DNA from 2 places in the Psychrilyobacter atlanticus DSM 19335 genome. Region 1 is predicted to be linked to the other one. Evidence: riboswitches for the same ligand, from Rfam matches in the RefSeq annotation. Region 1 holds a riboswitch; the other holds the start of a gene.

Evidence for each region. Region 1 has a riboswitch for FMN ahead of ribH (6,7-dimethyl-8-ribityllumazine synthase). Riboswitches for the same ligand answer to the same signal wherever they lie in the genome.
Region 2: it holds a riboswitch for FMN, as region 1 does, so the genes downstream of both, K337_RS0115330 (DMT family transporter) here and ribH (6,7-dimethyl-8-ribityllumazine synthase) in region 1, are expected to answer to the same signal.

What each region holds. Positions count from the first base shown of each region.
Region 1 is NZ_KE384548.1:272,079-280,376, reverse strand. Features, by position in the region: gene gltB (glutamate synthase large subunit) at 1-1,507, shown strand, start outside; gene K337_RS0113105 (bifunctional 3,4-dihydroxy-2-butanone-4-phosphate synthase/GTP cyclohydrolase II) at 1,574-2,770, opposite strand; gene K337_RS0113100 (riboflavin synthase) at 2,890-3,546, opposite strand; gene ribD (bifunctional diaminohydroxyphosphoribosylaminopyrimidine deaminase/5-amino-6-(5-phosphoribosylamino)uracil reductase RibD) at 3,558-4,649, opposite strand; gene ribH (6,7-dimethyl-8-ribityllumazine synthase) at 4,717-5,181, opposite strand; FMN riboswitch at 5,458-5,570, opposite strand; gene K337_RS19925 (hypothetical protein) at 5,838-6,008, shown strand; gene mnmA (tRNA 2-thiouridine(34) synthase MnmA) at 6,085-7,182, opposite strand; gene K337_RS0113075 (LysE family translocator) at 7,223-7,834, opposite strand; gene K337_RS0113070 (hypothetical protein) at 7,907-8,146, opposite strand; gene K337_RS0113065 (amidohydrolase) at 8,207-8,298, opposite strand, start outside.
Region 2 is NZ_KE384548.1:739,990-748,287, reverse strand. Features, by position in the region: gene K337_RS0115345 (leucyl aminopeptidase) at 1-1,206, shown strand, start outside; gene K337_RS0115340 (cobyrinic acid a,c-diamide synthase CobB) at 1,425-2,741, shown strand; gene K337_RS0115335 (M48 family metallopeptidase) at 2,774-3,559, shown strand; FMN riboswitch at 3,606-3,718, shown strand; gene K337_RS0115330 (DMT family transporter) at 3,796-4,704, shown strand; gene K337_RS20020 (hypothetical protein) at 5,247-5,399, shown strand; gene K337_RS0115320 (hypothetical protein) at 5,443-5,649, shown strand; gene K337_RS19415 (GNAT family N-acetyltransferase) at 5,809-6,339, opposite strand; gene K337_RS0115310 (hypothetical protein) at 6,394-7,680, opposite strand; gene K337_RS0115305 (amidohydrolase) at 7,816-8,298, opposite strand, start outside.

The sequences.
Region 1 (8,298 bases):
TGGAAAAGTAAGAAATACAGTTCCGGGGACAGATCTTATCTCTCCTCCTCCCCACCATGATATCTATTCTATAGAAGATCTGGCTCAGCTGATATTTGATCTAAAAAATTTGAATACTGATGCTAAGGTAAGTGTGAAACTGGCCAGTGAAAAAGGTGTTGGAATAATAGCCAGCGGGACTGTAAAGGCAGGAGCCGATAAGGTAGTTATATCAGGATTTGACGGAGGAACAGGTGCAGCAGTTTCTTCATCTATGAAATTTACAGCTACTCCATGGGAACTTGGACTATCAGACACCCATAAAGTTTTATGTGAAAATGATCTGAGAGATCTGGTTAAACTCCAAGTAGACGGTGGGATAAAAACAGGATATGACATTATTGTTGCAGCTCTTTTAGGAGCAGATGAATATGCTTTTGGTAGTGGACTTCTTGTGGCTGAAGGCTGTATCTTCTGTAGAAGATGCCATACCAATTCATGTCCTGTAGGAATTACAACTCAGAAAGAAGAATTGAGAGAAAAATTTACCGGATCACCTGAAGATATCCTTACATATTTAAAGTTTATAGCATCTGAAGTAAGGGAACTACTGGCATCTATAGGAGCTAAAAGTATTGAAGAAATACTTGGTAAATCTTCCTTGTTATCTTCTGATTTAAGCTCTGGATATAAAAGATCTAAGCTGAATTTTGATCCTATCTTCAGAGAGGTTAGAAGTAAAAAAGAATACTGTGGAAATATAAACACAGTAGATCCTCTAAATAAAATGATTTGTCAGAACTCAAATCATGGGAACTTGGAATATCATGGAATAATTGATAATACAAACAGATCTTTTGGAACTACAGTAGCTGGAAAAGCTCAATTAGAAGCTTTCCATAATGACGGGAAAACAAATTTAAACATAAACCTCAGGGGATATTCGGGACAGAGTTTTGGTGCCTTTGCCGTAGAGGGGCAGAAGATAACCTTAGAAGGTTATGGGAATGACTATGTAGCCAAAGGTCTCTCTGGAGGAACAATTATAATTAAAAAACCAGAAGAGGTAGATTATTCATCTAATATGGGATGTATTGCCGGGAACACAGTATTATATGGAGCTACTGGAGGAGAATTATACTTAAATGGCAGCGCTGGAGAACGATTTGCAGTAAGAAATTCTGGAGCTTCTGCTGTGGTAGAAGGTATAGGAAACCATGGCTGTGAGTATATGACTGGAGGACATGTTGTTATCTTGGGAAGTACAGGAAATAACTTTGGAGCAGGAATGAGTGGAGGAGTTGCTTACCTGTTGAAAGAAAACTATTTAGAATCCAACATAAATATGGATATGGTAGAATGTTTTGATATCAATGAAAATGATCTGGAAATATTGGAAATTTTATTGAAAAAACATCTTGATTATACAGATAATAAGGTTGTAGGAGGCCTGCTAACAGAGGGAATCAAAAATAACTTTATAAAAATAGCCTCTAGAAGATATTTAGAAAAAACAAGGAATATATAAGTATATAGATAAAAAGACAGACATTTAAAAAATATCTGTCTTTTTTATTTATCAATGAGATCGATTTTATACCTTTTCCAGCATATGGTCTAATTTTTCTTTCTTAGTTTTTAAATATCTTTTATTCTCCTCATTAGGTGTAATTTCGATATTTTCTCTCTCTACAACATCTATCCCATAAGATTTTAATCCCTCTATCTTCTTAGGATTATTTGTCATAAGTTTAACTGATTTTACTCCTAAATCTTTCAATATCTGAGATCCTAATACATAATCTCTTAGATCTGCTTCAAATCCAAGTTTTTCATTAGCTTCCACAGTATCTAATCCTTCGTCCTGCAGATTATAGGCTTTCATCTTGTTATAAAGACCTATTCCTCTTCCTTCCTGACGAAGATATAGGATAACTCCCTCTTCTTTTCCATCTATAGTTTTCATAGCCTTATGTAGTTGGGAACCACAGTCACATCTACGAGATCCCAATACATCTCCTGTAAAACATTCAGAATGTATCCTTACCAATACCTCTTCTTTACCCTTTACATCTCCTTTTACTAAGGCAATATGTTCCTTATCATCCAAACAATTTTCATAGGCATGAAGGTTAAATTCACCCCATTGTGTAGGCATCTTTGCTACTGCAACTTCATTTACTAAAACATCATTTTCTTTCCTGTATTTTATAAGATCTTCTATACTTACAAGTTTTAAATTATGCTTTTTAGCAAATGTTTTTAAATCATCTAATCTTGCCATGGTACCGTCATCTTTTAAAATTTCACAGATTACACCCATTGGTTTTAACCCTGCTAAACGTGCAAAATCTACAGATGCTTCAGTATGACCATTTCTGATCAAAACTCCTCCATCTTTTGCTACAAGGGGAAATAGATGTCCTGGCCTATTAAAGTCATCAGCACCTTTATTTCTATCAGATAGATCTTTTATAGTCTGCACCCTGTCTCTGATAGATATTCCTGTAGTAGTATCTTTTGAATCCACAGATACTGTAAAGGCTGTTCCATGGGGATCGGTATTGTTCCCGACCATTTGATCTAACTTTAATTCCTTAGCTCTTGCTCTATCCATTGGGACACAAGTAAGTCCTCTGGCATGAGTAGCCATAAAATTAATCGCATCATAGGATACCATATCGGCAGCCATTACTATATCTCCTTCATTTTCTCTGTCTTCATCATCTACTACTATTATCATCTTTCCTTGTTTTATATCTTCAATTGCATCTTTTATATTATCTAACATAGTTATTCTCCCCTTTTTCAATTTTTTTAATACAACTTTTTTATTGATTTCAAAATTTAGTTTTCATAACAAGTCGAAATTATTGCTGGTGAAAACTGATATTTAGTAATTACTAAGCTTTAATAAAAGCCATTTTCAGCTAAAAAACCTTCTGTGATATTACTTTTCTTTTCAACATCTGCTTTTTCTTTAAAGTTCATCATTCTCTCTACATATTTTCCGATTAAATCGGTCTCTACATTTAGATGATCTCCTACACTTTTACTTCCCAAAGTTATCATCTCCTGGGTGTGAGGAATTAGTGATACACTTAAGAAATCATCTCCAAAATCTACTACAGTCAGACTGGCACCATCCAGGGTAATTCTCCCCTTTTCAACAACATATTTCATAAGTCGTGACTCAATCTTTACTACATAGATTTTTGCTATTCCATCGGAATAGATATTAGATATCATTCCTTCACCGTCTACATCACCTGTTACCAGATGCCCTCCTAAAGGAGTGGCCAAAGTTATAGATTTTTCTAAGTTTACCCGATCTCCAACCTTCAATCTTTTCAGGTTGGTTCTTTTCACACTTTCATGCATTATGTCAGCCTCGAAATAATCGCTGCCTATCTTAGTAGCAGTCAGACAGGTTCCATTAGTAGCAATACTGTCTCCTAATTTCGCCCCTTCAAGTACTTTTTTACACCTCAGTGTTATTTTAAGTGAAAGATCTCCTGTTTCCAGACCGATTACTTCCCCCATCTCCTCTACTAATCCTGTAAACATAATTTTACTCCTTATAAACTAAATTCTATTGCTACATTATCTCCATAGATTCTAAACTTTGCCTCTTTTAATTCTATACTTTCTTTCATATTTCCTATCTTAAATCCACTTACAAATGGGATGGCATTATTGTCTCCTGTGATTTTTGGAGCAATAAATATCTCTCCTCCATCTAAAGCTTTTTCTTTAAAAGCCATAGATATCATAGAATTCCCACCTTCTAAAAGTATAGAATCTATCCCTATTTTTCCTATTTTTTCCAATATCTCTGTCATTAAAAATCTATTTCCATCTAAAAATATAAATTTCACATTATATTTCTTTTCAAATTTTAGATGCTTTTCACTATCGATATTTTCTTTAGAGGTAACTATTATAGATTTATTATCCCTGTTATTTTGAATAAAATTATAGTCCTCTGGAGTTTTTAAACCGGGATCTATGACGATTCTATGGGGATTATTCCCACCGTCTATCCTTGCATTGAGCCTTGGGTTATCTCCTAATAGTGTATTTATCCCTACCATTATCCCCATATATTTATGTCGTAACCTCTGTACTCTTTCCCTCGATATCTCATTAGAGATCCATTTAGAATCTCCACTTTCAGTAGCTATTTTTCCATCTAGGGTAATAGCGCACTTTAAAAATAAATAAGGAATTTTTTTCTCTATATATTTAAAGAAAACAACATTTTGTTTTAAGGCTGTATTTTTTAAAACATTAATTTTTACCTCTATTCCTGCTTCTTCTAAAAGTTTAACACCTTTCCCAGCTACCAATGGATTGGGATCTAAAGTTGCGATTACACATCGTTTAATTCCCATTTTAACTATCTTTTCAGCACAAGGAGGGGTCTTCCCATAATGGGAACATGGTTCCAAAGTTACATATATTGTAGCGCCTTCAGCTCTTTTCCCTGCTTCTTCTAATGCAAAAACTTCTGCATGGGGACCACCGTATTTTTTGTGGTAGCCTCTTCCGATTATTTCCCCATCTTTTACAACTACTGATCCTACCATAGGATTTGGATTTACATCTCCCTCTCCTAAGGCTGCCAGTTCCAGGGCTAACTCCATATATTTTTCATCTAAATTCACCATAATTAACTCCCTTCCTCAGTGCTCTTTATGTTTATAGTTCTTCTTCTCTGACTATATTTTTAAGGTTTTATCCTATTGTTTGGATTAAGTTTACCATCTCGATAGCCGATACTCCTGCATCAAAACCTTTATTTCCTGCTTTAGTTCCAGCTCTTTCTATAGCCTGCTCAATTGTATTCGTTGTTAAAACTCCAAAGATTACAGGGATTCCTGAATCCATTGATACAGTTGCTATTCCTTTAGATACTTCTGCACATACATAATCAAAATGAGGTGTTGATCCTTTTATTACTGCTCCTAGAGCTATTACTGCGTCATATTTTTTAGTTTCTACCATTTTTTTAGCTATCAATGGCATTTCAAACACTCCTGGAACCCATGCCGCATCTATATTTTCAACATTTACACCATGTCTAACTAGAGCATCCTTAGCTCCTCCTAATAATTTAGAAGTGATAAATTCATTGAATCTCCCGCATACTATTCCTACTCTGATATTCTCTCCGTTAAAATTTCCTTCAAATGTTTTCATGATTTTTTTCCCCCATATATTTTATTTTTTTTATAAAAAAGCAACGTGACGTTGCATCCAGATTAGCCAAATTTATATTTTAATAATTTTTTACCACATCAGAATTTTTCTCTAAAGATTCTTAGATAATAAAAAAAGCCTCAAGTTTTACTTGAGGCTTTAGACTTCTAATAATTTTTTTAATTTATACTTTCCTAAAAAAAGACTTCCATATGGTTCTATTTCAGAATACCCCATAAAGGAAAAACATTTTAAACTATAAATTAAAATTTTATTAAATAACTTCTATCATCCAGACTATACTGTCGGTACTAGAATTTCACTAGTTCAGCTTACGCTCGCGGACTATAACCGCCGGTAGGGAATCACACCCTGCCCCGAAGTTTCTATTCAATTTTATAATTGATTATATCCTTAATTTTCTCTCTTTGTCAAACATTTTTTATAAATAATTCAAAAAAAAGACATAAATAACTTTTTTTAAACTTTTTTATATTTTTTACGTCTAATAAAGTAACTACAAACATTAAAAAAAATTAATTTATAAGATGTAAATTTATAAAACTTTTAATGAAGTTTTAATTTTTTTCTATCCATATAGGTGGTATACTCTATTAAGGAGTTATTATCACAATTATTTTGAGGAGGTGTATAAGTTGAAAGTGTTTCTTATATTAAAAAAGGGTGAAAAAATAATGCAAAAATTTAACAACAAAACATTACTTCTAGCATCTATAATATCTTGGAATCAAAGTTTTGGTGATTATGATCCTATGAAAATTATCATGGCCCTAGACAGTAGCGGCCAAATATTATTTAGTTCTTAATTTTTTTAATTTTAAAAGCCCAAGTCTAAAGACTTGGGCTTTATTATTTCAAATAATTTTTATCTTTTTGATTCTTTTATTTAACTATGAATCCACTGGCCATGACTTCACCATCGTAATTATAAAGTACCACACCTTGTCCTGGAGTTATGGCTCTAACCTTCTCCTCAGTGAAGTCTATCTTTATCTTGTCATTTTCTAAAACCTTTACACTACAAGGATGAAATTTATCTCTAGATCTAGTCTTTGCTTTTAATTTCATACTTTTTAAATCTTCTATCATTTCGCATCCCAAAAGATTTATTTTGTTAGCTATCAAATATGAACTAAATAACTCTTCATTATTTCCAACTATCAAACGATTTTTTTTGCTATCTATTTGAATAACATAAAGTGGTGTCGGGTAACTGATTCCTAACCCTTTTCTCTGTCCAATAGTATAAAAACTAACTCCTCTATGCTTACCGATTATCTTTCCATCTGTTGTTACAATCTCCCCTTCAGATGTAGCTTTCCCATCTGTCAGTTCATTTAAGAATTCGCCTAATTTACCATCCTCTACAAAACAGATCTCTTGACTGTCTTTCTTTGCATATACTCTGATATTTAATAGTTCGGCTAATTCTCTTACCTGAGGTTTCTCAAGATCTCCTATTGGGAACATTAATTTTTTTATATTTTCTTTTCTCATTTGAGACAGAAAATATACCTGGTCTTTATTTGGATCGTCACCTATTTTCAACAGACCATTTTCTATCTTAGCATAATGCCCGGTAGCTATAAAGTCAGCTCCATGAGATAATGCTGATTGTACTAATCTTCCAAACTTAATATGTCTATTGCACACCATGCATGGATTAGGAGTTCTTCCTTCCATATAGTCGTTTACAAAACTGTCTACCACTATGTCTTTGAATTCGTCTCCTAAGTTAATCATATGATGTTCTATTCCTAGATCATCACATACTTTTTTTGCATCACTTAAGTCTATATTTGTACTGCATGCTGATCCACTGGTCCAGACCTCCATTGTGATTCCAAAAACTTTGTATCCTTGTTTTTTTAACAGGTAAGCCACTGTTGAAGAATCTACTCCTCCACTCATTGCTACTGCTATTGTTACATTTTCATTCTTTGGATCATACTTTAAGTATGAATCTAAATTTTTTACCATTTCACTACTCCTTTTTAAGATTATAGGAAAAAGCTATATCTTAGTTTTTTATAAATGATGACAGAGTGATTGCCACTCCACCTAACATAATTATTACACTGGCATAATGCCTCAATGTTTCTAAAGTTTTAAATGTTATTTTTTTTCTATAATGAGATAATGCCCCTGTTATTCCAAACCACTGGGTTCCTCCACCGATTAGTATTCCCAAAGCAATTTTTAAACTAATGTGTTTTACATCTGTAGATACACCTAAAATTGCAAAAAGACCTATAAAGGTAAAGATCGAAAGTGGGTTAGCAAATGCCACTAGAATAGTTGTTACATAAGATCTTATATAACCAAAGTGATCTTCTTCTACAATATTTTTTATCTCTTTTCTGTTTCTAAAAATTTTATATCCTAATCCTAATATTAATATTCCAGATACTACCTTTATTTCTATTTGATAGTCACGTAATAAACCTTCTACATATCTAAATCCAAACAATGCAATAAGCCCGTAAAAAACATCTACTGTTATCATTCCTAAAGAGGATATAAAACCCTTATACCTTCCTTCAGATAGTGTCTTTTCCATGCAATATATAGCTAGTGGACCAAAAGGTAATGAAAGTATCATTCCACATATAATTCCATCTAATAAATGCACATAAATCTCCTCTTCTGCTATTTTATATGAACAATTTATTATATTATATCATATTCCCTCTATTTTTTCCTTCTAATATTCATACTCCATTATTGTTTCTTTATCTGTTCCTATATCAGATATTTTCATCATAGTCTTCCTTTTGGATTCGTCATATTTATATTCATATATCCAGTGAATTAAAGTTTCCCCCAAGCCATCTGTTTTTTTAAACAAAATCGGATCTCCATATTCATTATACTTATACTCTTGAACACTTTTTATATTCTGTCCTTTATCTTTGACAACTATTTTCTTTGGATTTTTTTCCACTTTAACTCCTCCTCATAAATTTAAATCTACCCCTAAAAAGGAGTAGATTTAAATTTTTATCTATAAAGTTTCTGCTATCTTTTTAACTTTTTTTGAAAATTCTTGAATAGCTTTTCTATTTTTTTCTTCATCATAGGTCAATAATTTTTTAT
Region 2 (8,298 bases), 470 kb from region 1:
CTTGGAAAAAGGGATAAATTAAAGACCTATGATGTAATAGAAGCTTTCTATAAGGAACTTAAAGGTTTAGAGGGAGAGATATTAGTAGGAACTCATGGTGTAGAAGTTACCCAGGTAGTAGAAGCTGTACACTATGCTAAATATGATTTCGATAAATATAAAACAGATAAAAAAGAGAAGAAAGAATCTAACTTTGATATCTTTGTAGAGGAAGATACAGATGCTATCTGTGAAGGGGTAGCTTTAGCAGAAGCAGTAATGTTAACTAGAGACTTAGTAAATGAACCTGCAAATGTTATTTTCCCTGAGAGCTTAGCTCATGAAGTTAAAACCCTAGGAAAAAAATATGAGTTTGAAGTGGAAATATTTGATGAAGAAAAGATAACAGAATTAAAGATGGAAGCATTTTTATCGGTAGCTAGAGCTGCTGAAAAAAGACCTAAATTTATAGTTATGAGACATTTAGGAGATCCTTCAAATCCTACAGAGATTCATGGACTGGTAGGAAAAGGATTAACATATGATACAGGTGGATTATCATTGAAACCTAGTGCAGGGATGGCTAATATGAAAACAGATATGGGTGGAGCTGCTACTGTTATAGGAGCTATGTGTGCTCTTTCTAGAATGAAAGTAAAGAAAAACATAGTAACTGTAGTTGCTGCGTGTGAGAACTCAATTGGAGGGAATGCTTATAGACCGGGAGATATCATTGGATCTATGGGTGGAAAGACTATAGAGGTGGATAACACAGATGCTGAAGGAAGATTAACTCTTATCGATGCAGTACACTATATCATCAACCATGAAAATGTAAAGGAAGTAATAGATGTAGCTACACTTACAGGAGCTGTATTGGTGGCTCTAGGGATGTCTACGACAGGTGTACTAGCTAACAATGATGAGATGTATAAAGACTTAGAGAGAGCTTCTGAGACAGCAGGTGAAAGGGTATGGAGATTACCTAACTTCCCTGAGTATAAAGAACTTTATAAATCTAAGATAGCAGACCTAAAAAATACAGGTGGAAGATTTGCCGGAAGTATTACAGCAGGAATGTTTATAGAGGAATTTGTAGGAGAGACTCCTTGGATGCATCTTGATATTGCAGGAACATCGTGTGCAGATGCACCATATGGTTATTATACTCATGGTGGTACTGGACAAATAGTAAGAACTCTTTATAACTACTATTTAAAGAAGTAGATTAATAAGTGTGTTAAAATAAGAAAATTAAAATGAAGGGCTGATTGTCCTTCATTTTTTATTGTATAAGAAGTGATACCTACAAGAACTAAATTATGCTTACATAAATGGAACGTCATTTGCTTTTTATTATTATCTTTGCAAAAATTTCCAAGGAATTGTATAATTTTAGTATTAAAATTTAGAAAGTGAGATATCTTTTTAGAATAGGGGGAAAAATGAAAAAAATACTTATTGCAGGAACATCCAGTGGAGCCGGGAAAACAACAATCAGTACAGCTATAATGGGTGCTTTAGAAGGAGTCTCTCCATTTAAGGCAGGGCCTGATTATATCGATCCAAAATTTCATGAATTTATAACTAAAAACCCATCTAATAACTTGGACCTTTTTATGATGGGTGAAGATGCAGTAAAATATATATTTTCTAAAAATACTAAAAATATCAGTGTAATAGAGGGAGTTATGGGCCTTTATGATGGTTTGAACCATGAGCTGGATAACTATAGCAGTGCCCACCTATCCCGTGTCTTGGATATCCCTGTAATATTAGTAGTCAGCGGGAAGGGGACTTCTACTAGTATTGCAGCTACGGTACTTGGATTTAAACATCTGGATCCCAGAGTAAAGATAAGGGGAGTTATATTAAATAATGTCGGAAGTGAGGCATTGTATAACCTTTTAAAGGAAGGGATAGAGAGATATACTGAAATAGCATGTGTAGGATACTTTCCAAAGGATGAAAGGGTATCTATAGGGGAACGTCATCTTGGGTTGCAGCAGGCCAGCGAGATAGAGGACTTGAATGAAAAGATAGAGATATTAAAGGATATGGCAAGAAAATATATAGATTTAGACAAGATATTAGAGATTGCAGAAGACGGGAATGAGGCCCAGGAGTTTAAAAATCCAGCAGAATACCTAAAAGATAGATTCAAAGGGAAAAGGGTAGGAGTAGCAAAGGACAGAGCATTTTCATTTTATTACTCTGAAAACTTAAAACTTATGGAATATACAGGTATGGAGATAGTAGAATTTTCTCCTACAAATGATTCACATCTGCCCCCTGATTTAGATTATATATATTTAGGTGGAGGATATCCAGAGATATTCAGTAAAAAACTATATGAGAATATCTCTATGATGGATGATATAAGCAAAGCTTCCAAGAAGATACCTATCTATGCTGAGTGTGGGGGGTTCATGTACCTTACAAAGGGAATAAAGCAGTTAGATGGTGACTTTGATCCTATGTGTGGATTGCTAGATATAAAGGTAGAGATGAAATCTAGACTCAATATCAAAAGATTTGGATATGTAGATTATGAGAGTAAAGATGGAGTAACCGGGAGATGCCATGAATTTCACTATTCAGACCTCTATGATATAGATGAAAAAGATTTATATTTTGAGCTGAAGAAAAAGAACGGTAGGATGTGGTCGTGCGGCTATAAAAAGGATAAGATCATTGCAGGATACCCACACATCCATTTCTATGGGAATTTAGAAATATTTGTAAAATTATTTGATAGATAATCAGAAGAAAAAGAGAACTAGGGAGGAAGAAAATGAAGAAATTAATGTTATTATTTAGTTTAATGTTTATAATATCTTGTAGTAATGTTCCTGTTACAGAAAGGAATCAATTGATGCTGGTAGATGAAAGTGAGATCATTGTATCCAGTGAAAAACAATATCAGGATTTTTTAAAGGAAAATAGACCTTTAAACAATAAAAATTCTGAATTGGTAAAAAAAGTTGGAAAAAATATATCTGCAGCTGTGGAGTTATACTTTAAAGGGAAAGGACAGGAAGAACTTCTTGAGGGATATGAATGGAAATTTAATCTGGTTGAGGGGAAAGAGGTAAATGCTTGGTGTATGCCTGGAGGAAAAGTTGCTTTTTATACTGGAATCCTGCCTATAACAGAAGATGAACTTGGAATAGCAGTGGTTATGGGGCATGAGGTAGCACATGCAGTGGCTAGACATGGTTCTGAAAGGTTGAGTCATCAAATGGCTGTACAAACAGGCGCTAACCTTTTAAATTTAGGTTTATCCAATGTGGAGATACCTGTTTCAAGTGATTTAGCACTTCAGGCGTATGGAGTAGGAACCAACTTGGGAATCTTGAGTTATTCCAGAAAACATGAATTAGAAGCAGATAGGTTGGGACTTATATTCATGGCTATGGCAGGATATGATCCCAAGGAAGCAATAGAATTTTGGAAAAGAATGTCAGAACTTAGTAAAAATGAGGGAAATGAATTTATGAGCACTCACCCATCCCATGAACACAGGATAGCAGATATTGAGAGATATCTTCCGGAGGCTATGACCTATTACAATAAATAATGTTGACAGAGTAAATTGATATGGTTTATAATCAATTATAAATTATATAAAACTTCGGGGCAGGGTTTGATTCCCTACCGGCGGTGATAGTCCGCGAGCTTAGGCTGAATCAGTGAAATTCTGATACCGACAGTATAGTCTGGATGATAGAAGTTATTAAAAAAATCGGAATAAATATCCTAAATTTTAATGCCCTAAGTTTACTTGGGGTATTTTTTATTAGGAGGAAGAAAGAAATGGACGAAAGAAAAAGCAAAATAGGTGGATTGGCAATAGTTATAGCAGCAAGTTTATGGGGATTAGATGGGATAGTACTGACACCTCGTCTATATAACCTGGATACAAAATTTGTGGTGTTTATGCTTCACCTGCTGCCATTTATAGGAATGAACTTTATATTTTATAAGGAATATAAAGCATTAAAAAAGTTTACTAAGTATGACTATATATTTATGACATTAGTTGCACTCTTTGGAGGAGTCATAGGGACATTATCCATTGTAAAAGCACTGTTTTTATTAAATTTTCAGCATCTGACAATAGTAACACTTCTACAAAAATTACAGCCGGTATTTGCCATTGTTTTAGCTAGGTTTATCCTCAAAGAGAAAATTGCTAAAAAATTTGTGGTATGGGCTATGTTAGCTTTAACAGCAGGATATTTTTTAACTTTTGAATTTAGTAATCCGTTCTCTATTGAACATCAAAATATGTTAGAAGCATCTATGTATGCTATAGTTGCAGCTTTTGCCTTTGGTAGTTCTACCGTTTTTGGGAAAAGAATGGTTTCAACAATTACGCATAAACAGACATTATTCTTCAGGTATGGGCTTACAACACTGATTCTTGCAGTTGTAAATGTTTTAAGTAATAATTTTGGTCAGTTTTCTAAAATAACTACCCTTAACTGGCAAATATTTATAATTATTGGATTGACAAGTGGAAGTGGAGCAGCATTTATATATTATTATGGATTGAGACATGTAAAAGCAAATGTAGCTACAATTTGTGAACTTTCATTCCCTATCTCAAGTATCTTATTTGACTACCTATTCAATGGAAGTATCTTATCTCCATTTCAATGGGTGAGTATGAGTATTATGATTTTTTCTATAATTAAGATAACTAAATTAAAAACAAACTAAATATATAAACCACCTATTCAATAAGTTTGAATAGGTGGTTTTTTTCTAAATAAAAAATCAACGTGATATTATATCCAAAAGGAAAATAAATTAATATTCCTCTATTTTTCTCACCCCTTGGTGTGCGAGAGTGTCTCTAGTTAATTAGGTGGATATGAAGAATGAGAATGATTAGTAGTTAGTTGTTTAATTTTAGGGAGTATGTTACTTGTAAAGGAAGTGGATAGAAACATATGCCAGAGTTTGTCTCCTCATAAATAAATAAATAAATAAATAAAAGATCCTAATTTTTTAGGAACTTTTATTTATTTATTTATTCTTTAATATTCATTAATGGTATCGGCATTATTTTTAACTGCGCTTATTTGAGGTAGTAAATAGGAAAAGAATAATTTAATTCTATAGCATATAATGTATGAAAAAACAATCACTAAAGGTAAGGAGAAAAAAATTAGAGCTTATTATAATTGAAAATATATATGAGAAATTTATAATTAATTAGAATCAAAAGTAAGTCACTTTTATAAAGAAAAGAGGTTGATATGGGAATAGAATTAGATTTAATTTTTCGTTTAAGATATGAATTGATAAAGAACAAAAAATTAAAATTAAAAAATGACAAGAAAGAAATTGACTGTCTTCATGATCTTTTGGATGAATTAGAAAAAAGAATGAAAAATTTATTAGAAAAGTAATTAATATAAACTTATATATAAATAAATTTACAGGATAAATATGATGGGAGTTTGGTTTGCAAGCACATTCTTAGCCTCAAAAGCTTCCGGATATGTGCAGTTTTTTGTGGATAAATTGGGCCCATTACAGGTATTTTTAGGATTCACTGTAGCGTTGGTTGTAGTAGGTCTGATCTTATTTTCTATAAATAAACCAATTGAAAAAATGGAAAAAGGAGAAAATTTGGAAAAAAATATACAAGTTTATTAAATAAAAACACCTAGTATCATATTTGAGACTAGGTGTTTTTATTTTTTAGAGTCCAAAAAGAGTTAACATATGGTGATCTTTTTGATTTTCTAGTTATCAATTTAGCATTTCATCCTTTTAAAATAAAGAATAGAGTTTTTTCTTTGCTTTTTAATTTTATTACTTAATGATATTAGTATTTTGATATTTTGTTTTAAATTCTTTTTTTAATATAGAAAATATCATTTGATCAAGATATCCTCTTTCTGATTTATATGATTCTCTGAGAGTTCCTTCAAATGTCATGCCTAATTTTTTATATAATTCTATCGCTACTACATTATCTGTATAAACATCTAACCAAAATCTATTTATATTTTTTTTATTAAAGGCATAATTCATTAAACCAAATATAGACTCTCTTCCATATCCTTTTCCTTTTTCAGAAATTACTATTCTTCTTAATTCAAAAACATTTGATTTTTTATTAATATTTACAAGTGAAAAACCAACTATTTTTTTACTTTTGCATTCTTTAAATGTAAGCAAAAAATCTGAAGAGCTATTTATTTCTTTTATATGTTCTTCATAAGTTCCTTGCCATACAAACTTTTTATTTTCTTCTTTATTTTCAAGAAGTATTATTTTTTCAATTTCTCCTATTTTTGCAGATGAAATTTTTAGATTTTCTGTTTTAATTTTTAAAGACATAGTTGAATCTCCTTATTAAATTTTATTAGGGAAAACTTTTTTTACTTTCTGAAGTTAAATTATGTTTATTTTAATAATATTTTTAGGTCGACCTCCGCCTTTTGGAGCTTCTTTACCATAAAGAGTTGCAAAATTATTTTCAACTAGTTTTTTCAATATTCTACGGGCACTTCTTTCTGTAATATTAAGGTAAGCTGCAACTTCTTGAGAGTCAAATTCATTTTTTTTAGTTTTTTGAGAAAGAGAAATTAATTTTACTATGTGTAATACATTAACGCCTGAAGTTTCGGCTATTTTTATAACTTTTTTATCTGATATCTTTATATCATAAAAAAGTTCACTTTTTTCTCCAATCGGCCCACTAACTTCATTTCCATCCATTATAAACAAAGATGGTTTATTATATGAAATTGAATTATTAAGAGCTTTTCTAGCAGACATTTCAGCTATATATGATGTGCTTCCATATCCTATTCCAGTAAATATTGTGAAGTTTGACTTTGTTTTTATTTTTAATATTTCTAAAAAATCAATCATATTTTCTCTATTTTTAATTGCTCCACGAGTAGAAAATATAATATATTCGTCCCTTCCAAAATTAAAGAGAGAACCTTGTATTTTTTTTACGTATTCTAAAAGGTCTATTTCAAAAAATCCTTTATTTTTTTGCATCTCATATTGACATAAAGAAGTTGCAGGGGAAGTTAATTTGATAACTTGTACTGCAATTGCAGAGTCACTTATAATTTGTGTTTTAATTTTTGAAATTAATTTTTCTACTGTTTCTCTTACTTGAATATTTGTAGGAGAAAGTCTAAATACAGGGTATTTTTTTTCTTTTAAAGAAGTATAGACAGAGCCATAGGCTGTAATAATAGCTTCTGATTGTCCTGAAAGATATCTTTTTTCATGGAATTCTAAATATTCTTCTTCACTTAATAACGAGGAATATGGAAGACTATAAATTTTATCAAAGGATATCTCAAGTTCTTCTAGAGTTTCATTTAATAAAAAATCACTAGTTACATCTATACTAATTGTTTTAGGAAGTATTCCATATTGTTTCATTTCCCAAAGAGCTTTAAAAATACTAGACCCACTTCTAGGGATATATTCATACTCTTTTTTGATAACTTTATTAGAATTTAAAATACTTTTCATTACTCCAATTCCAGTAAAGATGATTCCATCATTTTCATCTTGACACTTATCAAAAACTTTAAGTGCATCTATTATTTTTTCTTCTATATATATATTTATTAATATTTCTGGGAAAATTTTATTTATTATAGTTTTAACTTTAGTTACTGAATCTTTGGGACCAATTATTCCTATTTTCATCGGAACCTCCATAATTATAGATTGTGTATATGTATATATTACCATAGAATCTTAGTGTATCTAAAAAAATTAAAAATCCTCTTATAGTTTAGACAATGTTAAAGTCTAGGTTATAAGAGGAATTTAAGAATATATTTAATTTTTGATAACTTTATTATTTGTTTCCATAAATTCAAGATATTGAGTTTTAGTCATTACGGGCTTAAAATCATTTAAAATATTATTAGCGGATTCCGCGTTATTGAAAAGAAGGTCAACTACCGTCATCGCCATTGCTTTAGCAGGGACTATATATGCTAAATCTTCATCTATGATATTAAAATCAACGGAATGTAAAGCCCCTTTAACACCTCCTATCATAGGATGAAGCGTAGGCATTAGATGTGAAACATCACCGAAATCAAAAGAGCCTGTAAAATCCCCACCTTCTATAATTTTTCCCTTTAATCCTAAATTTTCAAGATTTTCTTTAAAATGCTTATCCATATCAGAATATTTTAATATTGGAAGATACCCAGGGATTTCTGTTATTTCAATATCTGCTCCTACAGCCATTGCTCCAGCTTTAAGAGCTCTATTTACTTTAACATTTGAACTCAACATTCCTTCAATAGTTCT